One region of the Streptomyces luteoverticillatus genome, then DNA from elsewhere that is predicted to be linked to it. Evidence: riboswitches for the same ligand, from Rfam matches in the RefSeq annotation. Region 1 holds a riboswitch; each other region holds the start of a gene.
What was found. A riboswitch is a leader RNA that binds a small molecule or an ion and turns the genes downstream of it on or off. The one in region 1 is predicted to bind cyclic di-AMP.
Positions count from the first base shown of each region.

Region 1 (7,576 bases):
GTGACCTTGCGCGCCCACCTGACCCGCTTCGCCCCGGCGGAGCGCCTCCGGCTCCTGACCGTCGACCAGACGGTCACCCGGTCGGCCGGACTGGCCGGCCTCCTCCTCCTGCCACCCGTCGTGGACGCGGCCCCCGCCGGGGCCTTCGTAGGAGCGGGCGTCCTGCTGTCGGCGGCGGGGCTGGCGGGCTGGTGGCTGGGCGGCCGTAAGGCCCCGTAAGGGGCGCGAGGAACTGCGCGACCAGCCAGAGGCGGCCCGCAGCCGAAGCGCCCGCACCCGTGGAGTGTGGCGAACGCCAGCGCGAGCGGCGTCGCGCGAGCGACTTCGCCAAAACCCCGCCCCCTGGATGTGTTCGCGCCGCTACGGTAAGTGCGCGGGGTGGGCAGTACCGGTGTGGCGAAGGTCGGGAGGCGACGGGCATGGCGCAGACGCGAGTGGGCGGGGGCGAGGGCGAGAGCGGGCGGCGCGGCGAGCCGGACGGCTCCGCCGGCTCCGAGCCGACGCCCGCCGAGCAGGTGGCGGAGCTGCTGGAACGGGCCCAGAACGGCTTCGAGATCGGCGAGCCGCTCCTGGACCGGCTGCGCACCGCGCTGATGCACCAGACCGAGCTCCGCTCGTACCGCCAGCGCAACGACGGCCGGCGCCCCCTGCGGTGCAACACCTACCGGCACGTCTTCCTCCTCGCCGACGGCAGCAGCCTCGTCCTCTACGAGCTGGAGCACGACACGGGGCCCCAGGAGCGCTACCTCTACGAGCTCTACACCGACGACGGCGCGCTCGACGCCGCCGAGCGCCGGGTGCACGACCGGATCGGCGGCGGGGGCATCGGGCCGGGGAGCGAGTCCGAGGAGCTGCCCGCCTGGCTGGCGGAGGAGCTGCTGCTCGCGATGGGCCCGACGAGGCCCCGCCGGGAGTACGTCGCCGAGGCCTCGCCCGATCACGCCCGCAGGCTGCTGCGCCGCGCGGAGAACGCGGACGGGCCGGGCGAGGTCGTTCGCGAGCTGCTCCAGGGGGCGCTCGGCCACCACATCGCGCTGATCACCAAGCCCAGGCGCCGGGGCACGGGCCGCGACGCCACCTGGTGCCGGTTCTACGAGCACGCGTTCCTGCTGGAGGGCGGCGGCGAGGTCAGCCTCTGGGAGCTGGAGCACAACATGACGGCCGACGGCCGGCTCGTGTGTGAGGTGTATCTCGATGAGGCGGAGGCCGAGGTGGCCGCCGACCGCCATGCCAGGGCGCAGGGCGTGGAGTTATAGGCGCGGCGGGCGGAGCCGGGGGTGGGGGCGGCCGACCATGATCAACACGAAACGGGACCACGTGGTATGGTTGGGCGCGTTGCAGTTGTGGTACCCATGAACTCGTGTGCGCCTGACGGTTATGTAGCCGAAGGCGCATTTTTGTTTTCGCCGGTCTATGTCCGGTCCGGGGCCCACCCGAATGATGAAGGAGACGGACATGGCTACTGGAACCGTGAAGTGGTTCAACTCGGAAAAGGGCTTCGGCTTCATTGAGCAGGACGGCGGCGGCCCCGACGTCTTCGCCCACTACTCGAACATCGCCTCCAACGGCTTCCGTGAGCTGTTCGAGGGCCAGAAGGTCTCCTTCGACGTCACGCAGGGCCAGAAGGGCCTGCAGGCCGAGAACATCGTCAACATCTGACGAACGGCCGGATTCGTCCGGCCCCGCGTGACGCGTCGACGCGTGACGCGACACCGCACGGCGAGGGCCCGCACCACTGGGTGCGGGCCTTTTGCCGCCCAGCGCAAGCGCGCCCAGGGCTCACGCAGGAACGTCCGTCCAGGGCTGCCCGCGATACGAGTCTCCCGAAACCGGGCGTGCCACCCCACTGAGGGAAGGTCCCCCGAATGACTCGTTCCGCACGCCCCGCCCGCTCCTCGGGAGCCGGCCGCTCCACCGGAGCCAACCGCCCCACGAGCGCCAACCGCTCCACGGACGCCCGTTCCCGTGGCGGACGGCAGCCCGCCCGTCGTCCCGCCGCCCCTCTCCAGGGTGAGTTCGAGACGCCGGCCGCCACGACGCCGGCCCTGCCGGCCGTCGACTCCTTCGCCGAGCTGGACATGCCCGGCGGCCTGCTCTCCACGCTGACCCGCGAGGGCGTCACCGCGCCCTTCCCGATCCAGGCGGCGACCCTCCCCAACTCGCTGGCCGGCCGTGACGTCCTCGGCCGCGGCCGCACGGGCTCCGGCAAGACCCTCGCCTTCGGCCTGGCGCTGCTCGCCCGTACGGCGGGTCGGCGCGCCGAGGCGAAGCGGCCGCTCGCGCTCGTCCTCGTCCCGACGCGGGAGCTGGCCCAGCAGGTCACCGACTCCCTCACCCCGTACGCGACCGCCGTCAACCTGCGGATGGCCACGGTCGTCGGCGGCATGTCCATCGGCCGCCAGGCCCAGACCCTCGCCCGGGGTGCCGAGGTGCTCGTCGCGACGCCGGGACGGCTCGCGGACCTCATCCAGCGCGGTGACTGCGCGCTCCGCGACGTGGCGATCACGGTCCTCGACGAGGCCGACCAGATGGCCGACATGGGCTTCCTGCCGCAGGTCACCAAGCTGCTCGAGCAGGTCGCCCCGGGCGGTCAGCGGATGCTCTTCTCCGCGACCCTGGACCGCAACGTCGACCGGCTCGTCCGCCGCTTCCTCACCGACCCGGTGACCCACTCCGTCGACGCCTCGGTGGGCGCCGTGGTGACCATGGAGCACCACCTGTTCCACGTCACCGACCAGGACAAGAAGGACGCCGTCGCGCGGGTCGCGGCCCGCGAGGGTCGCGTGATCATGTTCGTGGACACCAAGCGCGGCGCCGACCGGCTGGTGAAGAAGCTGCTGTCCGAGGGCGTCCGGGCCGCCGCGCTGCACGGCGGCAAGAGCCAGCCGCAGCGCAACCGGGTGCTGGACCAGTTCCGGACCGACCAGGTCACCGCCCTGATCGCGACGAACGTCGCCGCGCGCGGCATCCACATCGACGGGCTCGACCTCGTCGTCAACATCGACCCGCCGGTCGACCACAAGGACTACCTCCACCGCGGTGGCCGCACCGCCCGTGCGGGCGAGTCCGGCACGGTCGTCACGTTCGTCCTGCCCGAGCAGCGGCGCGAGATGAGCCGCATGATGACCACGGCGCAGATCACTCCGAACGTCATCAAGACCTACCCGAGCGACCCCGAGCTCGCGCGGATCACCGGTGCCCGCGAGCCCAGCGGCGTCCCGGTCGTCATCGCGGCGCCGGCCCCGGCCCAGCCGCAGGCCGGCCAGGGCACCAAGCCGTCGCGCTCGCGCGGTTCCCGCTCCCGCTCCCGTTCCGGCTCGGGTGCCGGCAACGGCGCCGGTTCGGGCATGGGTGCCGGCAACGGCGGCGGCCGTCCGTTCCGCGGTTTCGGCGGCAACGGCGGTGACGGCTCGCGCCGTTCGGGCGGCACCCGCCCGGGCAACGCCGCCGGTGGCGGCCGGCGCCGGAGCGGCGGCGGTGGCGGTGGCCGCCGTCCCGCCGCGTCCTGACGCGTTGAGGTTCTGAGGCCCTGAGGTTCTGAGGCCCTGAGGCCCTGAAGCCTTGAGGTCCTGAAGCCTTGAAGTCCTGACGCCGACGTCCCGAACGTCTCCCCACGCCCCCTTCACGTCCCCGAACGGCTCACCCCCGTTCGCCCGCCCGCGCGCCGGACGTGAGGGTGGTACGGAGCAAGGGACGTCGGCCGGTCAGGAGAACACACGGTGGGGAAGCGAGACGGGCCGCCGCCCGGACCGGATCCGCTCTGCGAGCCGTTCCCCGGGTGGGCGCCTGTCGTCCTGGCCCGCTGCCTCCCCGCCGCCGTGATCATCGGCGGCATCGTCTTCGACGTCCTCACGCCCCCCAAGTACTCCTCCGCCCCCTTCTTCGTCTCCGCGCCCCTCGTCGCCGCCTCGCTCCTCTCCCTGTCCGCCACCCTGCTGGCGGCGGTGGCGGCCCTGGCGGCGATCGTCACCCTCTCCCTCGCCCGGCAGGCGCCGGAGGTGGGCGAGTCGGTGACCGAGGTCGTCACCGTCGTGACCGTCGGCGCGCTCGCCGTCGGCATCAACCGCGTCGTATGCCGCGGCAATCGCCGGCTGGCGTCGGTGCGGAGCGTCGCGGAGGCAGCCCAGCGGGCCGTGCTGCCCACGCCCCCGGCCCGGATCGGCGGGCTCCGGGTGGCCGCGCGCTATGTCGCCGCGCAGGCCGACGCGAGGATCGGCGGTGATCTCTACGCGGTGCAGGACACCCCGTACGGCGTCCGCGTCATCGTCGGCGACGTCCGGGGCAAGGGGCTGGGCGCGGTGGAGGCCGTCGCGATCCTGATCGGCGCGTTCCGGGAGGCGGCGGAGCAGGAGCGCACGCTGGAGGGGCTGGCGGCGCGGCTGGAGCGCGCGCTGCAGCGGGAGGGCGCACGGCGCGCGAACGTCGATCAGGCCGAGGGGTTCACCACCGCCGTCCTGGCCGAGGTCCCCCCGGGCGCGGGCGCCCTGCGCATCGTCAACCGCGGCCATCCGCCCCCGCTGCTGCTCCATTCCGACGGCACCGTCGGCGACACCCACCCCCGGGCGCCCGCCCTGCCGCTGGGGATGGGGGATCTGGGCGTATGGCCGGACCGGGTGGAGCAGTGGGAGTTCCCGGTGGGGTCGACGCTGCTGCTGTTCACCGACGGGGTCACCGAGGCCAGGGACGCGACCGGGACGTTCTACGACCCCCGGCCGCGGCTGCGCGGCAAGCAGTTCCGCAGCCCCGACGCCCTGCTGGACTCCCTCACGGCGGACGTGGCCCGGCACGCGGGCGGGCGCACGGACGACGACATGGCCCTGCTCGCCATCCGGCGGATCGACGGCCGGCTCCGTACCGCGCCCATCACCCACAAACGTCCCCAGGTCACCGGCCGTACCGTGCGCCTGCGATCTCCTCAGGTCCATAACGACTGACGAACGCTCAGAAGTAAGCGCCTTATAAAGTGCCCCAACGCGCCTGCCCGCTTCACCCTTTCGGCTTGGATTCCAGCCGCCCTGTCTATTAACGTTCGATAACGCAGCGCGGTCGTTGCCACCGCCGCAAGGGCGGTGCCGTGCGCCTTCGCCGAATCCCGTGGGTGGAACCGGGGAACCATCATTTGGGGTGAATCGGGCCCGTACGCCGGCCCGTAGGAGACCTTCCTCCTCCGAACCCTCCCCCAGAGCCTGAACGGCCTGGGAGGGACCCCCACGCAAACCCGGTAGGCGACCAGGAAGGAAAGGAGTCGCCCCAGTGGCGTCCAACAGGTCCGACAGCTCCGAGTCCGACGGCAGTTCGTACGACCCTCCGTTCGTTCCCGCCTACATCCCCCCTTACGAACCGGAACCGGCTCACCAGGACTTCACCGCGCAGGCCGCAGGCGAGTGGGCACCCGGCGAGGACCACCCGGCGGCGCCCGTGCGCGGCAGACACCGCGTCGTCAAGCCGCGCGGCGGCACGATGGCCCGGAGCGGAGCGGTCCTCGGCGCCGGAATGATCGCGGCGGTCGGCGCGGGCGGCATGGCCAGCGCCCAGGACCGCCCGCAGGCTCCCATATCCATGCCGGACCTGACCCAGAGCATTCCGGTCGTCGGCTCGCTCATGGCCGACGGCCACGAGCAGGGCGCCCGGCGGGCCGCCGAGGCCCAGCAGGCCCCCGTCGAGACGGTACGCACCGTGCGGGACACCGCCGACGCCGGCGAGGTGCTGCGGGCCCGCATCCTCCAGCAGGCCGAGAACCAGCAGAACGCCGCCGAGGCCGAGGCACAGGCACGCGTGGCACAGGCCGCCGCGGAGCAGCACCGCAAGGCGGCGGCGGAGAAGGCCGCGGCGGAGCGCGAGGCGGCCGAGCGCGAGGCGGCGGACGCGAAGGCGGCGACGTACGAGGCAGCGCAGCGGGAGGCACGGGAGGCACGGGAGGCGGCGGGCGGGGGCGCGGCGACGGACGGTTCGGCCGGCACCCCGGAGCGGCACGCGAGCGGCTCGTCGGGTGGCTCGTCGGGTGCCGCGGAACGTTCCGCCCACCGCGCGGCCGGCGGGACCTTCACCCTCCCCGTGGCCTCCTACACCCTCACCGCCGGCTTCGGCCAGGCGGGAAACATGTGGTCCGCGAACCACACCGGCGAGGACTTCGCCGCCCCCACGGGCACCCCGGTGAAGGCTGTCGGCGGGGGCACCGTCACCCAGGCGGGGTGGGCGGGCGCGTACGGCTACCGCGTCGTGCTGACGCTCGACGACGGTACCGAGGTCTGGTACTGCCACCTGTCGTCGATGGTGGTCACGTCCGGCAAGGTCGGCACGGGCACGGTCATCGGCCGGGTCGGCGCGACCGGCAATGTCACCGGCCCGCACCTCCACCTCGAGGTACGGCCGGGCGGCGGCGCGCCGGTGGACCCGCTGTCGTGGCTGCGCGGCAGGGGCCTGGAGCCGTAGCGGGCGCATCGGAGCCATCGGCCGCCCGGTCGGCAAGCCGGGCAGGGCAATCAGGTCATAGCGCCCCCCGAACCACTCGATATCGGATATCCCGGGAATGTTCTGTGAGCGATCGGGAAATCAGATGACGTGACGACCACCGCGACGATCACCACGTCCGTGCCCGCCCGCCTGGACCGGCTGCCCTGGTCCCGGTGGCATTGGACCGTGGTGATCGGCCTCGGCACGGTCTGGGTCCTGGACGGCCTGGAGGTCACGGTCGTCGGCAATATCGCCGGCCGGCTCTCCGAGCAGGGCAGCGGTCTGCCGATCACATCCGGCGGAGTGACGGGAGTGGCGGCCGCGCTGTATGTGGCGGGAGCCTGTTCCGGTGCGCTCTTCTTCGGCCGGCTGACCGATCTCTTCGGCCGTAAAAGGCTCTTCATGGTCACGCTCGCGGTCTATCTGGCCGCGACGGCCCTGACCGCGTTCTCGTATTCGTCCTGGTGGTTCTTCACCTTCCGCTTCGTGACGGGTTTCGGCATCGGCGGTGAGTACGCGGCGATCAACTCGGCCATCGACGAGCTGATCCCGGCCGTCTATCGCGGCCGTGTCGACCTCATCATCAACGGCAGCTTCTGGCTCGGCGCCATCGCGGGTTCGTTGCTGTCGATCCTGATGCTCGACACCAGCATCTTCGCCAAGGCCGTCGGCTGGCGGCTGACCTTCGGGCTGGGCGTCGTCCTGGGGCTGGTCATCCTGCTCGTCCGCCGCCATGTGCCCGAGAGTCCGCGCTGGCTGTTCATCCACGGCAGGGCGGAGGAGGCCGAACGGCTCGTCACGTCGATCGAGAAGCGCGTCATCGCCGAGAAGGGCGTCGCCCTCCCGCCGGCCAAAGGGCGTTTCGCCATCCGTCAGCGCGAGAGCTTCGGATTCCGCGACATCGCCCGCACGGTCTTCTCCGACTACCGGCGCCGGGCCATTCTGGGGCTCGCCCTCTTCATCGGCCAGGCGTTCCTCTACAACGCGATCACCTTCGGTTTCGGCGCCATCCTCACGCGTTTCTTCGGCGTCTCCACCTCCCGCACCGGCTATTTCTTCGCGGTCATAGCGGTGGGCAACTTCCTCGGCCCGCTCTTCCTCGGGAAGCTCTTCGACACCCTGG
Region 1 is NZ_CP034587.1:3,407,619-3,415,194, reverse strand. Features, by position in the region: gene EKH77_RS14940 (MFS transporter) at 1-219, shown strand, start outside; gene EKH77_RS14935 (DUF6227 family protein) at 420-1,256, shown strand; gene EKH77_RS14930 (cold-shock protein) at 1,456-1,659, shown strand; gene EKH77_RS14925 (DEAD/DEAH box helicase) at 1,866-3,509, shown strand; gene EKH77_RS14920 (PP2C family protein-serine/threonine phosphatase) at 3,720-4,934, shown strand; cyclic di-AMP (ydaO/yuaA leader) riboswitch at 5,074-5,243, shown strand; gene EKH77_RS14915 (M23 family metallopeptidase) at 5,254-6,432, shown strand; gene EKH77_RS14910 (MFS transporter) at 6,562-7,576, shown strand, end outside.

Region 2 (7,576 bases), 2.0 Mb from region 1:
GCATCCCCGGCGGTTCGGGAACTTCGCCAGATGTCAGCGCGCTTGCATACAGTGACAGGACTGTTCATCACGCGAGTCGTCGCGAGGCACCGCGGGATCTCAAGAGATCGAAGGGACGTACATGCCCATGGGTCACACGGCCACGCAACAGGCCGGCTCCGGCGGCCTGACAGCGACCGAGCACCGCCTGGCCAACGGCCTGCGGGTGATCCTCTCCGAGGACCACCTGACCCCGGTCGCCGCGGTCTGCCTCTGGTACGACGTCGGCTCGCGCCACGAGGTCAAGGGCCGTACCGGCCTCGCCCACCTCTTCGAGCACCTGATGTTCCAGGGCTCGGCCCAGGTCAAGGGAAACGGCCACTTCGAGCTGGTGCAGGGCGCCGGCGGATCGCTCAACGGCACCACGAGCTTCGAGCGCACCAACTACTTCGAGACCATGCCGGCCCACCAGGTGGAGCTGGCCCTGTGGCTCGAGGCCGACCGGATGGGCTCGCTGCTCACCGCCCTCGACGACGAGTCGATGGAGAACCAGCGCGACGTCGTCAAGAACGAGCGCCGCCAGCGCTACGACAACGTGCCCTACGGCACGGCCTTCGAGAAGCTGACGGCCATGGCCTACCCCGACGGCCACCCGTACCACCACACGCCCATCGGCTCCATGGCCGACCTGGACGCCGCCTCCCTGGAGGACGCGCGCGCCTTCTTCCGCACGTACTACGCGCCGGGCAACGCCGTCCTCTCGGTCGTCGGCGACATCGACCCCGAGCAGACGCTCGCCTGGATCGAGAAGTACTTCGGCTCCATCCCGGCGCACGACGGGAAGCAGCCCCCGCGCGACGGCCGGCTGCCCGACACCATCGGCGAGCAGCTGCGCGAGGTCCTCCGCGAGGAGGTCCCCTCCCGCGCGCTGATGGCCGCCTACCGCCTGCCCCACGACGGCACGCGCGAGGCCGACGCCGCCGACCTGGCGCTGACCATCCTCGGCGGCGGCGAGTCCTCCCGCCTCCACAACCGCCTCGTGCGGCACGACCGCACCGCCGTCGCGGCCGGCTTCGGCCTGCTGCGCCTGGCCGGCGCGCCCTCGCTCGGCTGGCTGGACGTCAAGGCGTCCGGCGGCGTGGAGGTCCCCGCGATCGAGACCGCCGTGGACGACGAGCTCGCCCGCTTCGCGGCCGAGGGCCCGACGCCCGAGGAGATGGAGCGCGCCCAGGCCCAGCTGGAGCGCGAGTGGCTGGACCGGCTGGCCACCGTCAGCGGCCGCGCTGACGAGCTGTGCCGCTTCGCCGTGCTCTTCGGCGACCCCCAGCTCGCCCTGACCGCGGTTCAGCGCGTCCTGGACATCACCCCCCTGGAGGTGCAGGAGGTCGCCAAGGCCCGGCTGCACCCCGACAACCGCGCCGTGCTGGTGTACGAGCCCACGCCCCAGTCCGGCACCGACGCCGCCGGCGAGAACGAGGAAGAGGAGGCGGACCGGTGAGCGACGCCGCAGCCGCGAGCACCCAGACCGCAGAGGCCTCGATGGAGTTCCACCCGCAGCCCCGCCCCGGCACCGCCTCCCCCTGGGCCTTCCCCGCCCCCGAGCGCGGCCTGCTCCCCAACGGGCTGACCGTGCTGCGCTGCCACCGCGCCGGCCAGCAGGTCGTCGCCGTCGACGTCGTCCTGAACGCGCCGCTGGCCGCCGAGCCCGAGGGCCTGGACGGCGTCGCCACGATCATGGCGCGCGCCTTCTCCGAGGGCACCGACAAGCTCAGCGCCGAGGAGTTCACCGCCGAGCTGGAGCGCTGCGGCGCCACCCTCGACGCCCACGCCGACCACCCCGGCGTCCGGCTCTCCCTGGAGGTCCCGGCCTCCCGGCTGGGCAAGGCCATGGGCCTGCTCGCCGACGCCCTGCGCGCCCCGGCCTTCCCGGACGGCGAGATCGAGCGCCTGGTCGACAACCGCCTGGACGAGATCCCGCACGAGCTGGCCAACCCCGCCCGCCGGGCGGCCATGGCGCTGGCCGCCGAGCTCTTCCCGGCCGGCTCCCGGATGTCCCGCCCCCGCCAGGGCGCGCAGGCGACCGTCGAGCGCATCGACGCCGCGGCAGTCCGGGCCTTCTACGAGGCCCATGTCCGCCCCGCCACCACCACCGTGGCGATCGTCGGCGACTTCACCGGCATCGACCTCGACCGGACCCTGGCGGAGTCCCTCGGCGCCTGGACCGGCACCACCGCCGAGCCGCTGCCCGTCCCGGCCGTCACCGCCGACGACACCGGCCGCGTCGTGATCGTGGACCGGCCCGGCGCCGTCCAGACGCAGTTGCTCATCGGCCGCACCGGCCCCGACCGGCACGCGAGCACCTGGCCCGCCCAGATCCTCGGCACCTACTGCCTCGGCGGCACCCTCACCTCCCGCCTGGACCGCGTCCTGCGCGAGGAGAAGGGCTACACCTACGGCGTGCGCTCCTTCGGCCAGGTGCTGCTCTCCGCCCCCGACGGGACGGGCACGGCCATGCTCGCCATCAGCGGCTCCGTGGACACCCCCAACACCGGCCCCGCCCTGGCGGACCTGTGGACCGTGCTGCGCACCCTCGCCGCGGAGGGCCTGACGGACGCCGAGCGCGACGTCGCCGTGCAGAACCTGGTCGGGGTCGCGCCGCTGAAGTACGAGACGGCCGCGGCCGTCGCCGCGACCTTCGCCGACCAGGTCGAGCAGTACCTGCCGGACGACTTCCAGGCGCGGCTGTACGAACGCCTCGCGGACACCGGCACGGTGGAGGCCACGGCGGCCGTCGTGAGCGCCTTCCCGGCCGACCGCCTCGTCACCGTCCTCGTCGGCGACGCCGCCGAGATCGCCGAGCCCGTCAAGGCCCTGGGCATCGGCCCGGTGACGGTCATCCCCGCCTGACGGCGACTCACCACCCCGGCGCGGCAGGCCACGCCGCGCCGGGGCCCCTTCGGCGCATGGGTCCGTTGTGACCCATGCGCCTCACTTATGTCCGCTTTCAGGCGGAGGTTGGGTGTTGGTCGTGTGGCGTACGTCATAAAAACCCACTTCTGTTTGCTGTTCGAATCTGACGCCGATTAGCGTCAGGCCCGGCAGCCCGCCGATCGGAGCCGCGACCGCGGCCCCGGGCAGCCATCGCCGAGTCCCCGAAGCGCCAGCAGAGGGGAGCCGGGGACCCAAACGTCCCTGGGGTGAATCGGGCCCCTCTCACGAGGGATCCGTAGGAGACCTTCCTGCTCCGAACCCGTCAGCTAACCCGGTAGGCGAGAGGGAAGGAAAGGAAACAGCCGCGACATGGCGTTCACCCGTGCCACCGGGAAGCACCGTCGTCCGAGCCGAGCCGCGCGCGTCAGCGCGAACGTGGCGGGCATAGCCACTCTCACGGCCGCCGGCGTAGTCGCCGGTGTCGCCGCCCCGGCCTTCGCCGCCTCCGACGACACGCAGCGCCCCGAGGACACCGGCCTGACCCAGGCCGTCGTCATGGGCGACGTCATGGCCGAGCACGTCGACGCCCAGGCCGAGTCCCAGCGCAGCGCCGCCGACGAGGCCGCCGCCCGCCTCCAGGCCGAGGAGAGCGCCAAGCAGAAGGCCGTCCAGGCCAAGCAGCGCTACGAAGAGGCCAAGCGCAAGGCCGAGGAGGAGCGCGCCGCCAAGGAGAAGGCCGCCCGCGACGAGGAGCGCAAGCGCCTCGGCACCTTCGTGAGCCCGATCGACGGCTCCTACGTCTCCACCTCCTACAAGGCCTCCAGCGGCCTGTGGTCCTCCGGCAGCCACACCGGTATCGACATGCACGCCGAGACCGGTACCTCCGTCCACGCCGTCGGCATGGGCACCATCGTCGAGGCCGGCTGGGGCGGCGCCTACGGCAACAACGTCGTCATCCAGATGGCCGACGGCACGTACACCCAGTACGGCCACCTGTCCTCCATCGACGTCTCCGTCGGCCAGTCGGTCACCCCGGGCCAGCAGATCGGCCTCTCCGGCGCCACCGGCAACGTCACCGGCCCGCACCTGCACTTCGAGGCCCGCACGGCCCCCACCTACGGCTCGGACATCGACCCGATCGCCTACATGGCCGCGCACGGCGTCAACCTGTAACGACGACGCCCGACGACTCGCGAAAGGCCCCGGCCCCCGGCCGGGGCCTTCGTGTTGGCCAAAAAATATCCATGAAACGGCGGCACCATCGGAAAACGCCCGGGATTGCCATAGAGTCGCCGAACGGACGTCAATCGGCCGTGCTGCACGGGGATTGAGGCATGAGGCGGAGGTAGACCCATGCGGGGCCGTACGTGAGCGGCGACGGCGAAGGGCCGCGCGAGAGCCGTCGTATTTCCACGCACGCGGTGTGCACCGCCATCCGCGACGACATCGTCTCCGGCGCTTTCCCGCCGGGCAGCCGGCTCATCGAGGAAATCCTCGCCCGCCGCTACGGCGTCTCACGGGTCCCCGTGCGCGAGGCGCTGCGCACCCTGGCCTCCGAGGGCTTCGTGACCACCCGCCGGCACGCCGGCGCCTGCGTCGCCGAACCCACCGAGCGCGAGGCCGCCGACCTCCTCGACATCCGGGCCCTGCTGGAACCGCTGGGCGCCGCCAAGGCCGCGCAGCGGCGCTCCGACGCCCACCTCAAGGTGCTGCGGGGCCTGGTCAGACTCGGCCAGGAGCGGGCCCGGGCGGGCCGCTGCGGCGAACTGCGCCAGCTCGGCGACTGGTTCGACGAGACCCTCGCCCAGGCGTCCGGCAGCCCCTCCGTCGCCGGGCTCCTGACCCAGCTGCGCCGCAAGATCGCCTGGGTGTACGCCCCGGGGCCCGTGGTCCGGCCGCTGGAGACCTGGGAAGCGTGCGGGGCGTTGGTGGACGCGGTGGCCCGCGGGGACGTGGAGCGCGCCCGGGAACTCGCCGCCGTACGGGCAGGCCGTTCGCCCGGTGAATTCCTGCTGCGGCGGACGGGGGGCGATCGCGTCCACCCGCCGAAACAGCCCGTAAACACGGCGGGCGTCCGTTCTTAACGAGCGGCCGCTATTCCTGGAGGAATAGGGCCGGGAATTCGTGGCGGTCCCCGGCCGGGGCACGCCGTGCGCGTCTGCGGAGAGCGGCGCGCACGGCGTGTGAAAAACCTGTGAATACGGCAGGGTGGTGGACACCCGGCTCGCGGGTGGGCGGCTCATGGGTATGCCGGTGACGGATGCGACGACGGGGCCGCGGCGGCCTGTCGTCGGCTGCCGCGGCCCCGCCGCGCGGTCCGCCCGATGAGGGCGGGCCGGAGGATCAGACGGTCTCCGGGAGCTCCTCGAGCCCCTCGGCGACGAGCTTGGCCAGACGGTCGAGCGCGGCCTCGGCACCCTCCGCCTCACTGGCGAGGACGATCTCCTCGCCACCCTGGGCGCCCAGGCCCAGCACGGCGAGCATGGAGGCGGCGTTGACGGGGTTGCCGTCCGCCTTGGCGATCGTCATGGGGACGCCGGCGGCGGTCGCCGCACGGACGAAGATCGACGCGGGCCGGGCGTGCAGGCCCTCGGCCCAGCCGACGTTTACGCGGCGCTCAACCATGGTGTTGCCCTTCAAGTCGATATTGGTTGTCTAGACCATTGTGGCACGGGGCGCGCGGTGCCCCGCGCGTGCGCCCCCACCAGGGCCCTTCGGTCGCGCCCGTGGCCCGGGCGGCACCGGCCCGCTGTCGGTGCCCGGCCTTACGCTGGGCCCATGCAGACGCCGTCCGAGCACGCGTACCCGACCCACTGGGAAGCCGATGTCGTGCTGCGCGACGGCGGCATCGCCCACATCCGCCCCATCACGCCCGACGACGCGGGACGGCTGGTCAGCTTTTACGAGCAGGTGTCGGACCAGTCCAAGTACTACCGCTTCTTCGCCCCCTACCCCCGCCTCTCCGACCGGGACGTCCACCGCTTCACCCACCACGACTACGTCGACCGGGTGGGCCTGGCCGCGATCGTCGGCGGCGAGTTCATCGCCACCGTGCGCTACGACCGCATCGCCCCCGCCGACGAGGCCGAGGTCGCCTTCCTCGTCCAGGACGCCCACCAAGGGCGTGGCGTCGCCTCCGCCCTGCTCGAGCACATCGCGGCCGTCGCGCGCGAACGCTCGATCCGGCGCTTCGCCGCCGAGGTGCTGCCCGCCAACAGCAAGATGATCAAGGTCTTCACGGACGCGGGCTACACGCAGAAGCGCAGCTTCGAGGACGGCGTCGTCCGCCTCGGCCTCGACCTGGAGCCCACCGACGCCTCCCTCGCCGTCCAGCGCGCCCGCGAACAGCGCGCCGAGGCCCACTCCGTGCAGCGCCTGCTCACCCCGCGCTCCGTCGCCGTCGTCGGCGCCGGCCGCGAGCCCGGCGGCATGGGCCGCACCGTGCTGCGCAACATCGTCGCCGGCGGCTTCACCGGGCGGACGTACGCGGTCAACCGCGCCTTCCCCGAGGAGCCTTCGCGGCTGGAGCCCGAGGGCGTTCCGGCCCACCGCTCCGTCGGCGGCATCGCCGAGCCGGTCGACCTCGCGGTCGTCGCCGTCCCCGCCGAGGAGGTCCCCGCCGTCGTCGCCGACTGCGGGGAGCACGGCGTCCAGGGGCTCGTCGTGCTCACCGCCGGGTACGCCGAGAGCGGCGGGAGGGGCCGCGCCCGCCAGCGCGAGCTGGTCCGCCAGGCCCGCTCGTACGGCATGCGCGTCATCGGCCCCAACTCCTTCGGCCTCATCAACACCGCCGAGGCCGTCAGGCTCAACGCCTCCCTCGCCCCCGAGCTGCCCGCCACCGGGCGGGTCGGGCTGTTCAGCCAGTCCGGCGCGATCGGCATCGCCCTGCTCTCCGGGCTCCACCGGCGGGCGGCCGGCCTCGTGGGCATCTCCACCTTCGTCTCCGCCGGCAACCGCGCCGACGTCTCCGGCAACGACTTCCTCCAGCACTGGCACGACGACCCCGACACCGACGTCGTCCTCATGTATCTGGAGTCCATCGGCAACCCGCGGAAGTTCGCCCGCCTCGCCCGGCGCACGGCCGCCCGCAAGCCGCTCGTCGTCGTCAAGGGCGCGCGGCACGGCGCCGCCGCCCCGACCGGCCACGCCGTGCCCTCCACCCGCATCCCCGACGCCACGGTCTCGGACCTGCTGCGGCAGGCCGGCGTCATACGTGTCGACACGGTCACCGAGCTGGCCGACACCGGACTGCTCCTCGCCTCCCAGCCGCTCCCCGAGGGCCCCCGCGTCGCGATCTGCGGCAACTCCGAATCGCTCGCCCTGCTCACGTACGACGCCTGCCTCACGGACGGGCTGCGGCCCCTGCTGCCCCGCGACCTGACCACGTCCGCCACCCCGGCGGACTTCCGCGCCGCGCTCTCGGCCGCCCTGGCCGACCGGGCCTGCGACGCCGTGGTCGTCACCGCCATCCCCTGGGTCGGCGACACCTCCGCCGCCGACCTCGCCACCGCCCTGCGCGAGGCCGTCGCGACGGCCCCCACCGCGAAGCCGGTCGCGGTCGTCCACCTGGAGATCCCCGGCTTGGCCGAAGCCCTGGCGGCACCGGTCCCGGACCGGGCCGCCGAGGATGCCGGTGCCCTGGACGGCGGGGTGCCGGCGGACGCCG
Region 2 is NZ_CP034587.1:5,456,738-5,464,313, forward strand. Features, by position in the region: gene EKH77_RS24390 (M16 family metallopeptidase) at 128-1,477, shown strand; gene EKH77_RS24395 (M16 family metallopeptidase) at 1,519-2,886, shown strand; cyclic di-AMP (ydaO/yuaA leader) riboswitch at 3,112-3,266, shown strand; gene EKH77_RS24400 (M23 family metallopeptidase) at 3,280-4,083, shown strand; gene EKH77_RS24405 (GntR family transcriptional regulator) at 4,278-4,994, shown strand; gene EKH77_RS24410 (HPr family phosphocarrier protein) at 5,254-5,535, opposite strand; gene EKH77_RS24415 (bifunctional GNAT family N-acetyltransferase/acetate--CoA ligase family protein) at 5,689-7,576, shown strand, end outside.
Region 2: it holds a riboswitch for cyclic di-AMP, as region 1 does, so the genes downstream of both, EKH77_RS24400 (M23 family metallopeptidase) here and EKH77_RS14915 (M23 family metallopeptidase) in region 1, are expected to answer to the same signal.

Region 3 (7,576 bases), 490 kb from region 1:
ACGACGAACTCGGTCGAGCCGCCGCCGATGTCCACGACGAGGAACGGCTTCGCCAGGTCCGCGCGGCCCACGAGCTCCTTGGTGGCGCCGGTGAAGGAGAACTCGGCCTCCTGGTCACCGCTGATCACCTCGGGCTCCACGCCCAGGATGTCCTCGACGCCGCGCACGAACTCCTCGCGGTTGGAGACGTCCCGGGAGGCGGACGTCGCCACGAAGCGCACCCGCTCCGCCTTGAGGTCCTTGATGACCTCCGCGTACTCCCGGCACGCGGCGAACGTGCGCTCCAGCGCCTCCGGCGCGAAGCGGCCCGTGCGGTCCACGCCCTGGCCGAGGCGGACGATCGTCATCCGGCGGTCGAGCTCCACGAGTTCGCCCGTGTCCGGGTCGCAGTCGGCGACCAGCAGCCGGATGGAGTTCGTGCCGCAGTCGACGGCGGCGACGCGGGTCACGCGCAGCCCTCCTCACCGGAGCACGGGTTCACGCACGGGCCCTTGCTCCACCACTCCGGCAGCAGCGCGATGGCCTCGTCGCCGAACGGGTTCACGCCCGGGCCGGCCGCCAGCGAGTGGCCGACGAGCACGTGGAGGCACTTCACCCGGTCCGGCATGCCGCCGGCGCTGGGGAAGCCCTCCAGGACCTCGATGGCGTCGCGGCGCGCGATGTAGTCCTCATGGGCGGCCCGGTAGGCGGCGGCCAGCTCCGGGTCCGTCGCCAGCCGGTCCTGCATCTCCTTCATCAGGCCCGAGCCCTCGAGGGTGCCGATCGCGCCCGCGGCCCGGGGGCAGGTCAGGTAGTAGAGGGTGGGGAACGGCGTGCCGTCCTCCAGGCGCGGCGCCGTCTCGACCACGTCGGGGTTGCCGCAGGGGCAGCGGTGCGCGATGGAGCGCAGTCCGCGCGGCGGGCGGCCCAGCTGCTCCTTGAACGCGGCGATGTCCGCGTCCGTCGGCTCGGTGGGCTCGGTCTTCGGAGGAGGCGTGTCCATGTGCTCGCTCGTGCTCGATCGGTCGGATGCGTGATGTCGGGTGCGTAAGAGGTGTGTGCGGGGTCGCCGGGTCAGCGGTGGGCGTCGGAGGCGTCCACGTCGTCGAAGAGGTTGCTGTACCAGGGGCGGTCGGCGGCGCCCTGGTCCTTGTGGCGCCCGCCGTCGGCGCTGCCGTCCACCACGGTGTAGCCGGTCTCGCCGGGGCGTACGAAGTGGAGGTGCTCGCGCGCCAGCTGTTCCACGTACGCCGGGTCCTCCAGCCGGGCCTTCTCCTCGTGCAGCCGCTTGACGTCCTCGCGCGCCTGCTCCGTCCGGTGCCGCTGGTCGGCGATGTCCGAGCGCTGGGTGACCCACTGGCGCATGGGGTAGGCGAGGGCGACGACGAGCGAGCAGACGACGAGCGCGAGGAGCGCCGCGCGGCCGGTGAGCCGGGAGCGGCGCTGCGGGCGGGCGCGGTAGACCCGGGCCCGGGCCGCGGTCGGCCCCTGGACCAGCGCCGTGCCCAGCGCCTTGAGCCTGGTCGCGGTGGAGAACCGGTCCGCGCCCACGTCGCCTCCCCTGGAGAGTCCGTTACGAACGTACGTCCCCGGACACGGTACGGGACCGCGGCCGGGGACGTACGGAGACTGGCGAGAAGGTCAGCCCTTGAGGCTCAGCCCTCGCTGTGCCTTTCGGGCTCAGCCCTTGAAGCGCGGGAAGGCGCTGCGGCCGGCGTACACCGCGGCGTCGTCGAGGATCTCCTCGATGCGCAGCAGCTGGTTGTACTTGGCGACGCGGTCCGAGCGGGCCGGGGCGCCGGTCTTGATCTGACCGCAGTTCACGGCGACGGCGAGGTCGGCGATGGTGACGTCCTCGGTCTCGCCGGAGCGGTGGGACATCATGCACTTGAAGCCGTTGCGCTGGGCCATCTCGACGGCGTCCAGGGTCTCGGTCAGCGAACCGATCTGGTTGACCTTGACGAGCAGGGCGTTGGCGGAGCCCTCCTCGATGCCGCGGGCCAGGCGCTCGGGGTTGGTGACGAACAGGTCGTCACCGACGATCTGGACCTTGTCGCCGAGCTTCTCGGTGATGGTGTTCCAGCCGGCCCAGTCGTCCTCGAACAGCGGGTCCTCGATGGAGACCAGCGGGTACGCGGCGACGAGCTCGGCGTAGTACTCGGTCATCTCGGCCGCGGTGCGGTCCTTGCCCTCGAAGGTGTAGACGCCGTCCTTGTAGAACTCGGAGGCGGCCACGTCGAGCGCGAGCGCGATGTCCTGGCCGGGGGTGTAGCCGGCCTCCTTGATGGCCTCGAGGATGAGGTCGAGGGCCTCGCGGTTGGAGCCCAGGTTCGGGGCGAAGCCGCCCTCGTCGCCGAGACCGGTGGACAGGCCCTTGGCCTTCAGCACCTTCTTGAGGGTGTGGTAGACCTCGGCGCCCCAGCGCAGGGCCTCGGAGAAGGACTCCGCGCCGATCGGCGCGATCATGAACTCCTGGATGTCCACGTTGGAGTCGGCGTGCGAGCCGCCGTTCAGGATGTTCATCATCGGAACGGGCAGCAGGTGCGCGTTCGGGCCGCCGAGGTAGCGGAAGAGCGGCAGGTCGGACGCCTCGGAGGCGGCGTGCGCGACGGCCAGGGAGACGCCGAGGATGGCGTTGGCGCCCAGGGAGCCCTTGTTCTCGGTGGCGTCCAGGTCGAACATGGCCTGGTCGATCAGGCGCTGCTCGGTGGCGTCGTAGCCGACGAGCTCCGGGCCGATCTGCTCGATGACGGCGAGGACGGCCTTCTCGACGCCCTTGCCGAGGTAGCGCTTGGGGTCGCCGTCACGAAGCTCGATGGCCTCGAAGGCGCCGGTGGAGGCGCCGGACGGTACGGCGGCACGGCCCGTGGAGCCGTCGTCGAGGCCGACCTCGACCTCGACCGTGGGGTTGCCTCGCGAGTCGAGGATCTCGCGAGCTACGACGACGTCGATGGACGGCACGAGGGTCTCCTTCGTGGGTGTCTGGAGTTCTGCACCACGAGCCTAACGGGCCCCGGAGCGTGCGCCCGCCCTTGCCCTGTCGCCCGGGCCGAAAATTGGCACAAACGCCGAGATCCCCGGACGAATCGTCGGTGTGTTCGCTCAACAGCGGACCGGCAGAACGAGCGGAGCCCCGCTCCGATGCGGCTCGGGGGGAAGTCGCATCGGGGCGGGGCGGTCGCTCGGCCGGCCGGGGTCGTCACCGGCCCCGGCCGGCCTTCGCTCAGCGCAGGTGGAGCTGCTGGCCCGGGAAGATCACGTCCGCGTCGGGCACGATCTTCTTGTTGAGCTCGTGCAGCTTCTGCCAGCCGCCCTGGACCTTCTGGGACACGGCGATGGTGGCGAGGGTGTCGCCCGCCTTCACCTGGTACTCGCCGTCGCCCTTCTGGACGGTCTGCGGGGCGGTGTGCTTCGGCGCCGGGGCCTCGTCGTCGGAGTCGTCCGACTGCTGGACGGGCTTGCTGCTGTGGTTGCCCTGCGGCGCGGCCTGGCGCTTGCTGCGGTCGGCGTGGGACTGGGCCTTGCCGTAGGCACCGGAGGCGGACTTCGTGGACTTCTTCGCGACGTAACCGCCGTCGGAGTCGTCCGTGTCGACGTTCGCCTTGGCGCCACCGCTGGTCAGGCCGCCGTAGCCGGCGCAGCCCCAGGCACCCGGGCCCTGCATGGCCAGCAGGCGCTCGGCGGTGGCGATCTGCTGGGACTTGGTGGCCAGGTCGGCGCGCGGGGCGTACTGCCCGCCGCCGGCGGCCTTCCAGGAGGAGTTCGAGAACTGCAGGCCACCGTAGTAGCCGTTGCCGGTGTTGATGTGCCAGTTACCGCTGGACTCGCATTCGGCGACCTTGTCCCACGTGGAGACGGAGGCGGCGTTGGCGGAGGTCGCGACCATCAGAGGGGCTGCGACAGCCGCGCCGGTGACGCCGGCGAGCGTGACGATGCGGACGGCCTTGGACGGACGACGGTGCTTGCCCTTGGACATGAGTCGGTTTCCTCACCGACGCCTACGAGGTGAGCTGTCGGGTTCGGGCTGTGAGTTCGCCCGGCCCGGTGCGCTTTCGCGTTCCCGGGCTTCACCCCAAGCCGTTCCGCTCCTTCGGCCATGTGGCCTTGGGACCGTTCCGGCGACCTACCTTGGTTCCCCCGCTCCTGCCTACGGCGCTTGCGCGACGACTCCCCCGGCCGCCGGCAGGATTCGGCGTGCGGCCGTGGTGCTCGCGGTGGCGAGCGGTGACGACGGTAATCACAGGCGGCCGACGGGTTCAAACCCCACTTTTCAGCCACCAGCGGCCAGAGTTACCCCCGGAAACCAGACGTTTCCGCAGGTGAGAGGCCATTCGAGCAAAACGGATTCGAGGCATCCGACGCTCCGTCAACGAGACCCATGTCTCACTTTCGACTGGAACGGACATTCGCCTCGAACCGGAGCGCTACTTACGGATGTCAAGCCTCTGACCAGGGCGGATAAGGTCCGGATCAGAACCGACCAGTTTCTCGTTCTTCTGATACAGCGTCTGCCAGCCTCCGGTGACCGAGTGTTGCTCGGCGATCTCTGACAGGTTGTCACCGGGCTGCACGGTGTAGTCGTTCGCGGCCGGCAGCTCCGCCCGGCTCTCGCCGCCCCGGGAGGGCCGCTGAGCATCGCCGGAAGGTGACGGGTCGGCACGGTGGCGGCCCGTTCCGGGAGTCGCCCCGGTGTCACCGGGAAGCGGTGAACCGGACGGCGAGGTTCCTGTTCCAGGAGTGTCCGAGGGCGTGTTCGCCGGGGTGTTCGAGGGGCTGCCGACCGGGGCGGTGGGGATGGCGGTCGGATCGGCCGACGCGCCGGGGCTCGTACCCGTCGTCGGCTGTCCCGTCGGCTGTCCCGACGGGTCCTTGCGGTGCTTGCCGCCGGCCGCGTCCGGGGACGGGCTCGTGGAAGCGGAGGGGGTACCGGAGGAGCCCGGCGTGGGCGAACCGGACGAAGTGGGCGCGGGCTTGGACGACCCGGAAGACGGCTCGGACGGCGCGGGCGACGTGCGCTCGGGAGCGGGCTGGTTGCCGCGCCCGGGCGTGCGGGGGCGGCTGGGCTCCGGCGCGGCGGAGGACGACCCGTCGCCCGGGTCCACCTCAGGCGCCTTGTCGTCGCCCTGAGCCGCCTCGCCGGCCAGGCCGGAACTCACCGCGCAGGTGCGCCAGGTGTCGGCGCCCTCCGCCTTGAGGATCCGCTCGGCCACGGCTATCTGCTGGGACCGGCTGGCCAGGTCGGGGCGCGGCGCGTACGCGATGCCGCCGTTCTGCTCCCACATCTGCTGGGTGAGCTGGAGACCGCCGTGGAAGCCGTTGCCGCTGTTGGCGCTCCACATCCCCCCGCTCTCACACTGGGCGACCTTGTCCCAGGTGCCCGCGTCCGCGGCGACGGCGGAGCCGGTCGCCAGCAGCGGCAGGGCCGCGCTGGAGGCCGTCACCCCCGCCGCGACCACGATGGCGGGTATCTGACGAGGACGGCGATGTCTACCGGATCCAGAGAGCATGGGCGGGCCTCTCGCGTAGGCGGCGTTCGATTGGTCGCAGACCATAGCGAGGGCTTCCGGGAGTCACAAGCCGGTGTAGCGGAGGTCACGTGCCGATAACCACCGTTTGACGTGGCGTCACAGGGCGTGGCTTTTGGGCGTGAACTCCACGGGCAAAGTGCGCAATCCACGCATGATCAGGCCACCGCGCCAGCGCAGGTCCTCGGGTTCGGCGGCGAGGGACAGATCGGGCAGCCGGCGCAGCAGCGTCGCGATCGCGGCCTGTCCTTCGAGGCGGGCGAGGGGCGCGCCGAGGCAGTAGTGGATGCCGTGTCCGTAGCCCAGGTGCTGGTTGTCGCGCCGGGACAGATCCAGGGTGTCGGGGTCGGCGAAACGCTCCGGATCCCGGTCGGCGGCGGCCAGAACGACCAGCACGGGATCGCCCTCGGCGATGCGCTGCCCGCCCAGGACCAGGTCCTGGGTGGCGAACCGCCAGGTGGCGAGCTCCACCGGGCCGTCGTAGCGCAGCAGCTCCTCGACGCCCGTGGCGAGGAGGCTCTCGTCGCCCTCGGCGAGGGCCCGCTGGAGCCGGGCGCGCTGCTCCGGGTGGCGCAGCAGCGCGTAGGTTCCGTTACCGATCAGGTTCACAGTTGTTTCAAAACCGGCGAACAAGAGGATGAAGGCCATCGCCGCGGCCTCGTTCTCGGTGAGGTGCTCGCCGTGGTCGCTCGCCCGGATGAGACCGGAGATGAGGTCCTCACCGAGGTCCTCGCGCTTGCGGTGGATGAGCTCCGCGAGGTACGTCCGCATCTTCTTCACCGAGCGGGCCACCCCGCCGCGCGGCCCGCCGCCGTGACGGATCATCATTCCCGCCCAGTCCCGGAAGTCGTCCTGGTCCTCGCGCGGGACGCCGAGCATGTCGCAGATGGCGTAGATGGGGAGGGGAAAGGCGAACTCGTGGATGAGATCGGCCTCCCCCTTCTCGACGCAGGGTTTATCGAGAATGGCGTCGATCAGCTGGTCGGTGAGTTCCTGGACGCGGGGGGCGAACTCGGCGACCCGGCGGGGGGTGAACGCCTTGGACACCAGCCGGCGCAGCCGGGTGTGGTCCGGCGGGTCGATGTTGAGCAGGTGCGTCATCAGATTGGCGCTGCGCTCGCCGGGGATGCCGACCTTGCCCTTGCCGTGGGCGGTCTCGGAGTGGTGCACGGGGTTCTTCGACAGCCGCTGGTCGGCGAGCGCCTGCCGGGCGTCGGCGTAGCGGGTGACCAGCCATGCCTCGACACCGCTGGGCAGCTCCGTGCGGTGCACGGGGGCGTGCTCGCGCAGCCAGGCGTACGCCGGGTAGGGGTCGGAGGCGAACTCCCAGGTGAAGAGGGGTGGGGCGGGGGGCGTGTGATTCTCGTGCACGCCCCGACGCTACCTACCCGGCGCCACCAGAGCGCCACCCAGGCGCCCAGCCGCCCAGCCGCCCGGGCGTCACCTAGTGGTGGCCACCGCCGCCGCTGCCGAAGGCGCCGCTGCTGCCGGGGTCCCATTTCTTCCGCTCCTCGGAGAGCTCCTCGGGATGGGCGGGCGGGTTCTTCATCTCATGCGGAAGGACCCGCTCCCCGTCGGCCTCCGGGTGGAGCTCGTCCGGCTCGTGGTGCTCCGTGACGTACCCGACCGCCTCCTCGTCGTGGGCGTGCCCGGGGCCGTGGTTCGGCGAGGTGGGCCCCCGTTCGTGCTCCTGCGGGGTCTGCCAGGCGCCCTGGCGGCGCTGCGGCTGGCTCGGCGGCGGGGGCTCCCGGTCGCGGACCCTCCGGCCGACGACGATGGCGCCGATCAGGATGGCGACGACGAAGAGCCCCACGATGAAGGGGGCGATCCCGCCGAGCTGAGGGGGAGCGGCGAAGTCCATGGGAACGGTGCGCATGGGACTCGGGTACCCGCCGGTCGCCCCCTCAAGACCGCCACTGGGCCGAACGAGTGAGCGAGCGCCCCGTCCGCGCTACTCCGGGGCCCCGCCCCGGGCCTCCTCGGCGGCCCGGATCGCGTCACGGTACGTCCGCGCGGCGGCCCGCAGGGCGGTCTCCGGCTCGACACCCGCCGCCTCCGCCCGCACGGCCAGG
Region 3 is NZ_CP034587.1:2,920,611-2,928,186, forward strand. Features, by position in the region: gene EKH77_RS12635 (Ppx/GppA phosphatase family protein) at 1-449, opposite strand, end outside; gene EKH77_RS12640 (DUF501 domain-containing protein) at 446-982, opposite strand; gene EKH77_RS12645 (FtsB family cell division protein) at 1,054-1,530, opposite strand; gene eno (phosphopyruvate hydratase) at 1,660-2,940, opposite strand; gene EKH77_RS12655 (transglycosylase family protein) at 3,203-3,955, opposite strand; cyclic di-AMP (ydaO/yuaA leader) riboswitch at 3,960-4,144, opposite strand; gene EKH77_RS12660 (transglycosylase family protein) at 4,404-5,420, opposite strand; gene EKH77_RS12665 (cytochrome P450 family protein) at 5,604-6,875, opposite strand; gene EKH77_RS33005 (DUF6479 family protein) at 6,949-7,380, opposite strand; gene EKH77_RS12675 (nucleoside triphosphate pyrophosphohydrolase) at 7,456-7,576, opposite strand, start outside.
Region 3: it holds a riboswitch for cyclic di-AMP, as region 1 does, so the genes downstream of both, EKH77_RS12655 (transglycosylase family protein) here and EKH77_RS14915 (M23 family metallopeptidase) in region 1, are expected to answer to the same signal.

Region 4 (7,576 bases), 2.5 Mb from region 1:
GCCTCGCCGACACCATCGCCTTCTTCCGCGACCCCGCCAACCTCGGCCGCTACAAGACCGGCATCTACAACGTCTGACGTTCCGTCCCGTCGACTGCGTTCCGTCCACCCACGCGGTACCACTCACGCGGCACAAGAGAGGAACGGCACCCACATGCACGCAGTGATTCTCGCCGGAGGCAAGGGCGTCCGGCTCCGCCCGTACACGACCGCACTGCCCAAGCCCCTGGTGCCCATCGGCGACCAGCACGCCATCCTCGAGATCGTCATGCGCCAGCTGGCCGGCGCCGGGTTCACCAGCTGCACCCTCGCCATCGGCCACCTCGGCCACATCATCCGCGCCTACGTCGGCGACGGCTCCCAGTGGGGCCTCGACGTCGACTACACCACCGAGGAGAGCCCCCTGGGCACCATGGGCCCGCTCCTCACCATGACCGACCGGCTCCCCGAGCGCTTCCTGGTGATGAACGGGGACGTCCTCACCGACCTCGACTTCGGCGACGTCCTGCGCGACCACACCGTCTCCGGGGCGCCCCTGACCATCGCCACCTACCCCCGCCGGGTCAGCATCGACTTCGGCGTCCTGACCACCGAGGCGGGCCGGGTCGTCGGCTTCGCCGAGAAGCCCAGCATGGACTACCGCGTCTCCATGGGCGTCTACGGAGTCTCCCGCACCGCCCTCGACCGCTACACTCCCGGACTGCCGCTCGGCTTCGACGAGCTCGTCCTCGACCTGCTGGCGGACGGCACCCCGCCCAACGCCTACGAATTCGACGGCTACTGGCTCGACATCGGCCGCCCCGACGACTACGACCGGGCCAACGCCGAGTTCGCCGTCCGCCGTGACCTGCTGATCAAGGGAGCGTGACCGGCCCCGATGCGCATCCTCGTCCTGGGCGCCACCGGCTTCCTGGGCCGGCACACCGCCTCGCGCCTGCGCGCCCTCCCGGGCGCGCACGTGCGGGTCGCCGGCCGCGCCCCCGCCGCCGGGCCGCCCTCCGGCCCGGCGCCCGCCGAGCTGCCGCCCGTCGACCTGGCGGCCGCCGACCCCGGCCGGCTCGCGGCCCTGCTGCGCGAGGCCGCCCCCGACGTCGTCGTCAACTGCGCGGGGGCGGTCGGCGGCAGCGCCGTGACCCTCACCGCCGTCAACGCCCGCGGCCCCGCCGTGCTCTGCGAGGCCCTGAGCGCCGCCGCCCCGGACGCCCGGCTGGTCCACCTGGGCTCGGCGGCCGAGTACGGGCCCGCCGAGGCCCGGCTGCCCGTCGGCGAGGGCGCCCCGGCCCGCCCGCTCGGCCTCTACGGCGCGAGCAAGCTGGCCGGCACCCTCGCCGTCACCGGCTCCGGCCTGGACGCCGTCGTCCTGCGGGTGTTCAACCCCGTCGGCCCCGGTGCCCCCGCCGCCTCCCTCCCCGGCCGCCTCGCCGCCGAACTGCGCCGGGCGGGACCCGACGACCGCGTCCGCACCGGGGACCTCTCCGCCCACCGCGACTTCGTCGACCCGCGCGACGTCGCCGAGGCCGTCGCCCTCGCCGTCACCGCCCCCCGCCCCCTGCCCGCCGTCCTCAACATCGGCAGCGGCACCGCCCGCCCGGTCCGCGACGTGGCCGAAGGGCTGCTGCGCGCGGCCGGGTTCACCGGCCCGGTCGGCGACCGCGTCGCCGAGGACGGCGACGGCTCGCCGCGCTCGGCCGCCGTCCCCTGGCAGCAGGCCGACATCACCGCCGCCGGCCGCACCCTGGACTGGGTGCCCCGGCACTCCTTCACCGAATCGCTCACCGACCTGTGGGCCGCCACCGCGCCCGCCACGGAGCCCGTGCCATGACCACCACCGCGCCCGCCGCCCACCGGGACGACGGGCGGCTGCTCGTCCCGCTCTACGTCCACCCCGCCACCCACCCCGAGGAGTGGGCGGCGCTGCTCGACGCCGCCCCCCGGCTCTACGGGGTCGTCCTCAACGTCGCCGACGGCCCCGGCGCCCGCCCCGACCCCGCCTTCCACACGGCGGCCGGACGGCTGCGCGCCGCCGGCGTCCGGCTGCTGGGCTACGTCGACACCGGCTACGGCCACCGCCGCACCGGCGCCGTGGTCGCCGACATCCGCCGCCACCGCCGGTGGTACGACGTGGACGGCGTCTTCCTCGACCAGGTCCCGGCGCAGGACACCGCGCTGCCCCGCTACCGCCGCGTGGTGCTGGCCGCCCGGGTGCTGGGCGCGCGTACGGCCGTCCTCAACCCCGGCACCCACCCCGAGCCCGGGTACGCCTCGCTCGCCGACCTCCTGGTCACCTTCGAGGGCACGTGGGAGGACTACCGGCGCGCCCGGGTCCCGGAGTGGACGACCGGCCATCCACCGGAGCGGTTCTGTCACCTCGTGCACGGCGTGCCCGAGGAGCGCACGGCGGGCGTGGCGCGGCTCGCCGCCCGGCGCGGCGCCGCCGTGCACTGCGCGGTGCCGGGCACGGGGGCCAACCCCTGGCGCTCGGTGCCCCGGGCGGCCGCCGGGCTCGCGGCGGGGGGCGCGATATGAACGCGCGGAGTGGGATGGGTTCTTGGCGCGGCAGGAGCGCTCGGCGCGGCGCGGGCGCTGTGCGTGGCACGAGCGCTTGGCGCGTCCGGGCGGGGCTGTGCGCCGCGCTGCTGCTGGTCCTGGCGGGCTGCTCCTCGTCGCCCGCCGACGACGACGGGCCGGACGGGGACGACGGCGGCGCCACGGCGGCCCCCCGCGCCTCGGGTGCCCCGCGTTCCCCTCAGGCCTCGGGCAAGCCGGAGGCCTCCGGCACTCCTGACGCCTCCGCCTCGCCGGGAAGTTCGGCCACGGGGTCGGCGCCGGGGTCGGCCGGGGCCCGTTGGCAGCCGAAGCCGGGTACCAACTGGCAGTGGCAGCTGGACGGAAAGGCCGACACCTCGGTGGACGCCCCCGTCTACGACATCGACGGCTTCGAGAATTCGGCCGAAACCGTGGCCCAATTGCATTCCCGCGGCCGGAAGGTGATCTGTTACATCAATGCCGGCGCCTGGGAGGACTTCCGGCCCGACCAGGGAAAATTCCCCAAGACCCTGCTCGGCAACAAGAACAAGGGGTGGAAGGGCGAGAAATGGTTCGACATCCGCCGCCTCGACACCCTGCGACCGCTCATGGCGGCCCGGATGGACATGTGCCGGCAGAAGGGGTTCGACGCCGTCGAACCGGATCTGACCGAGGGATTCCGCAATACCACCGGCTTTCCGCTGACGGCCGATCACCAGCTCGCCTTCAACCGGATGCTGGCGGATCTCGCTCATGAGCGGGGCATGGCCATCGGGCTGAAGAACGACCTGGACCAGATCCCGCAGCTGGTGAACGTCTTCGACTTCGCGGTGAACGAGCAGTGCGCGCAGTACGACGAGTGCGAGAAGCTCAGCCCCTTTGTGAAGCAGGACAAAGCGGTCTTTCATGTCGAATACGAACTGCAGCCGGGGGAGTTCTGTGCCACGGCGCGGCGGCTCGGGCTGAGCTCGATGCAGAAGAAGCTGGAGCTGGACGCCTGGCGCCGGCCCTGCTGAGCGGCGCTCCCGGAATTACTCGTTCCATGCTGCAAGTACCCGCGGTCACAGGGGTTTAGGGCCAGTTCGGCGGGGGCGCGCGGCGTGCGGTTCCGGGTCTGCTCCCGAAGTGAAGAAGTTCACAGATGACCGCCCGGGTGCCGGATTTTAATGATTCATGGTGCAGGATCTCTCACCGAACACAAGATCCCGTCACCCTGGCGGGCCACCCGGGCGGACGCCGAGTCCTGCCGCCGCCCCGGGTGCGGCATCGAATTGATGAATCGGCAGGAGCGGGAGACCCAAGCGGTACGGATCACGAAGTCGGTGGTCCTTGGGGTGAAGCCGGGAAATCCGGCCGGGCAACTTCGCAGCCCGAACCCGACAGGTCATCTTTCGTAGGCGGATGTCGAAGGGCTTCGGCATGTCTGCTATGCCTCGCATTCCCGCGCTCATATCCCGCGCCGGCACCGCCTCGGCCGTCACCGCCGCCACGCTGGCGGCATCGGTGCTCGTCCCCGGCCTCGCCTCCCAGGCGTCCGCGGCCACCCCCGGCGAGCAGGCCCTGAGGGTCGCCGCCGCCAAGGCGGGCTCCCCCTACCAGTACGGCGCCGCCGGCCCGAACCGGTTCGACTGCTCGGGCCTGACCCAGTACTCGTTCAAGAAGGTCGGCAAGAGCCTGCCGCGCGTGGCCGCCGACCAGTACAACCGCACCCGGCACATCTCCGGCGGCTCCCGCCAGGTCGGCGACCTGGTGTTCTTCCACTCGGGCAGCAACGTCTACCACGTGGGGATCTACGCGGGTAGCAACAAGATCTGGCACGCCCCCAAGCCCGGCACCACGGTCCGCCTGGAGAAGATCTGGACCGGCAGCGTCTGGTACGGACGCGTCAACTAGGCTCCTTGATCGGGCGGTCCGGAATCCCGGGCCGTCCGACATCCGCGTTCGCGCACGGGGGTGCCGCTTCCGGGCGTGGGAGGGAGCGACGATGAGCGATGTCACCGGCGTCACGGGCGTAACCGGCCCCACCGGCTCCACCGGCCTCAGTCGTCCGGAGGTCCGTACGGACCGGGGCACCGTACGGGGCCGCACCGAGGACGGCCTCGCCGTCTTCCGGGGGATCCCCTACGCCCAGCCGCCCGTGGGCGAGCTGCGCTTCATGGCTCCCCGCCCGGCCCACGCCTGGGACGGCGTGCGGGACGCGGCGGAGTTCGGCCCGCCGCCCCCGCAGTCCGGCCCGATCCCCGCGACCGGCACGGCCACCGGCGACGACTGGCTCACCCTCAACGTCTGGTCGCCGGACCCCGGCGGCTCCGGACTGCCCGTGCTGGTGTGGATCCTGGGCGGCGGCTACGTCTCCGGCCACGCGGGCGACCCGCTCTATGACGCCGGGCTCCTGGCCCGGCAGGGCGGCCTCGTCGTGGTCACCGTCAACTACCGGGTGGGCGCCGAGGCGTCCGCCCAGCTCGAGGGCGCCCCCGCCAACCGGGGCCTGCTCGACCTGATCGCGGCCCTGGAGTGGGTCCAGGGGAACATCGCCGGCTTCGGCGGCGATCCCGCGCGCGTCACCGTCGCCGGCCAGTCCTCCGGCGCCGGCTCGATCGCCACCCTGCTGGCCGTCCCCCGCGCCGCCGGCCTCTTCCGCCGTGCGACAGCCCAGTCCGTCCCCGGCCTCTACACCACCCCGGCCCTCGCCTCCGCCCTCGCCGCCGAGCTCGCCGGGAGCCTGGGCACCACCCCCACGGTGGCCGGACTCGCCACGATCGACCCGTGGCGGCTGGCCGAGGCGATCACCCCGATGATGTACGGCCTGCCCGCCCAGGCCGACCGCTGGGGACCGCTGGCCCGGACCGGCTCCCCGTTCTCCGTCGTGGTGGACGGCGACCTCGTGCCGGAGACGCCCTGGACGGCCCTGCCGGACGGCCGGGCGAGCGGCGTCGACCTGCTGACCGGTCACACCCGGGACGAGTTCCGGCCGTTCCTCGTGATGAGCGGCGGCCGCGACAAGGTCACCGACGAGGACACCACGGCGGCGCTGAACGCCTTCGCCCCCGGCCCCGACGGCCCCCGCGCCTACCGCGCCGCCTACCCGGACGCCACCCCCGTGGAACTCTTCGAGACCGTCCACAGCGACGTCCTGTTCCGCATGCCCTCGCTCCACCTCGCCGAGGCCCACACCGCCGGCGGCGGCACGGCGCACCTGTACGAGCTGCGCCGCCCCGCGCCCGTCCTGGGCGGCGCGCTCGGCGCGGCCCACGGGCTCGACGTGTCACTGCTGTTCGGCACCTACGACGCCCCGCAGGCCCGGCTGCTGCTCGGCGAGGGGCCCGTCCCCGAGGACCTCCTGGCCGTCGGGGAGGAGATCCGCCGCTCGTGGACGGCCTTCGCCACCCACGGCGACCCGGGCTGGCCCGCCCACCAGGCCGCCGACGGCCGCCTCACCCGCCTCCTCGACACGGAGCCGAGCACGGCCCCGTACCCGGAGGAGCCGTCCCGAAAGGTCTGGGAGGGGCGAACGGTCCGTCCCTACGACCTGCCGGCCTGACCGCCGGCGGGGCAACGACGGCCCGGGGGCGCCGCGAGCGCACCCGGGCGCCGGGTCAGCAGCCCGCCATCTTGCCGTAGGCGATCCAGACCTCGCCCTTGTTGTTGAGGCTGACGTTCCCGGACTTGTGCAGCCCGGTGTACTTCCCGCGGTACTTCCGCAACTCTCCGACGGGCGACTCCAGCGTCATGTAGGGGGAGTCGGGCTTCCAGTCCCCGGAGAACTTCGCGTAGACATCGTGCGTCCCGTCGGTACCGCTCGCCCAGCAGGCGCGGGAGCCGGAGTAGAGCACGAGGTTGCCGTCGTACTGCATCTCCAGGCGGTAGCCGCCGTTCTGGAGACAGTGGCCGGGGATGAGCCTGTCGGTGAACGATGTGCCGTCGCCGCGGCACCCCTGCGCATGGTGCGCGGCATGCGAGGGGGCGGCCGTGGCCTGCCCTGCCGTCGTGGCCAGGGCGACCGCCAGCAGATTCGCCGCGACGATCGCGCAGGCACGGAAGGCTGTCCTCATACTTGTTCCGCCTGTTCTTGTGAGCGTTTCACAGGTCCGGTACTCCGGACGCAGACAGTACTGGCACGCTCACGCCAAGTGGCCGGTGTATCCCTCAGACTCACCCCGGCGTGTGTACACGCTCGCCGAGGCCGGACGAGGGGACGCGCCTTACTCCACCGCGTCCAGGTACACCCAGTGGCCGTCCTCCCGTACGAAGCGGCTGAGTTCGTGCTGGGAGCCGGTCTCGCCGTGGGTCTCGTAGTGGGCGCGGAACTCGACCGTGCCGTCGTTGTGGAAGGTGCTGCCGCCGGTCGTGGCCAGGATGTCGAGGCCGGTCCAGCGGATGCCGGGGTCGAGGTCGAGGTCGGCCGGGCGCGTGGTGGAGTGCCAGGTGCGCAGCAGGTAGTGGGGGTCGAGGACGACGAAGGCGCTGTAGCGCGAGCGCATCAGGCGTTCGGGGGTGGGGGCGGTGGCGCGGCCGGCGTGGAAGGCGCCGCAGCAGTCGCCGTACGTCGCGTCGAGCCCGCAGGGGCACGGGGAGCCGGCGGTGACGACGGGCGGCTTCGGGGAACGTGAGCTTCTTCTGGACACCCCCCGATTCTGCCTGCCCGGAGGAGCGCCCCCGGCCACGGGGGCGAACCCTTTCGGCGGCAGGGCCGGATGGCGTCGCCCTCGCTGTTCTTTCGGGTGAATTCCCAGCTCATCGGGGTGTGCGGGCCCGGCGCCCGGTGCCGGTCACCGGGTGCGACCGGTTGCGCGCCCATCCGGCGCGGCGGACGGTGGTCGGGTCCCGACAGGTGTTCGGGCTTTCGGAAGGGAGTCATCCGTATGCGCGGCACCAAGCTCACCGCCATAGCCACGACCCTCGTCTGCGGTTCGGTCGCCGGCTCGGTCGTCCTGGGCGTCACCGGACCCGCGCTCGCCGCCGGCCGCGCGGCGCGGCCCGCCGCCGCGGCGACCGAGCCGGCGGACTCCATCGGCAGCCTGGGCGAGACCCTCCACCTCGGCTCCCGGATC
Region 4 is NZ_CP034587.1:858,111-865,686, reverse strand. Features, by position in the region: gene EKH77_RS03535 (SDR family NAD(P)-dependent oxidoreductase) at 1-77, shown strand, start outside; gene EKH77_RS03530 (sugar phosphate nucleotidyltransferase) at 154-867, shown strand; gene EKH77_RS03525 (NAD-dependent epimerase/dehydratase family protein) at 877-1,821, shown strand; gene EKH77_RS03520 (spherulation-specific family 4 protein) at 1,818-2,525, shown strand; gene EKH77_RS03515 (endo alpha-1,4 polygalactosaminidase) at 2,585-3,541, shown strand; cyclic di-AMP (ydaO/yuaA leader) riboswitch at 3,788-3,940, shown strand; gene EKH77_RS03510 (C40 family peptidase) at 3,945-4,418, shown strand; gene EKH77_RS03505 (carboxylesterase/lipase family protein) at 4,510-6,066, shown strand; gene EKH77_RS03500 (hypothetical protein) at 6,122-6,577, opposite strand; gene EKH77_RS03495 (YchJ family protein) at 6,728-7,150, opposite strand; gene EKH77_RS03490 (hypothetical protein) at 7,388-7,576, shown strand, end outside.
Region 4: it holds a riboswitch for cyclic di-AMP, as region 1 does, so the genes downstream of both, EKH77_RS03510 (C40 family peptidase) here and EKH77_RS14915 (M23 family metallopeptidase) in region 1, are expected to answer to the same signal.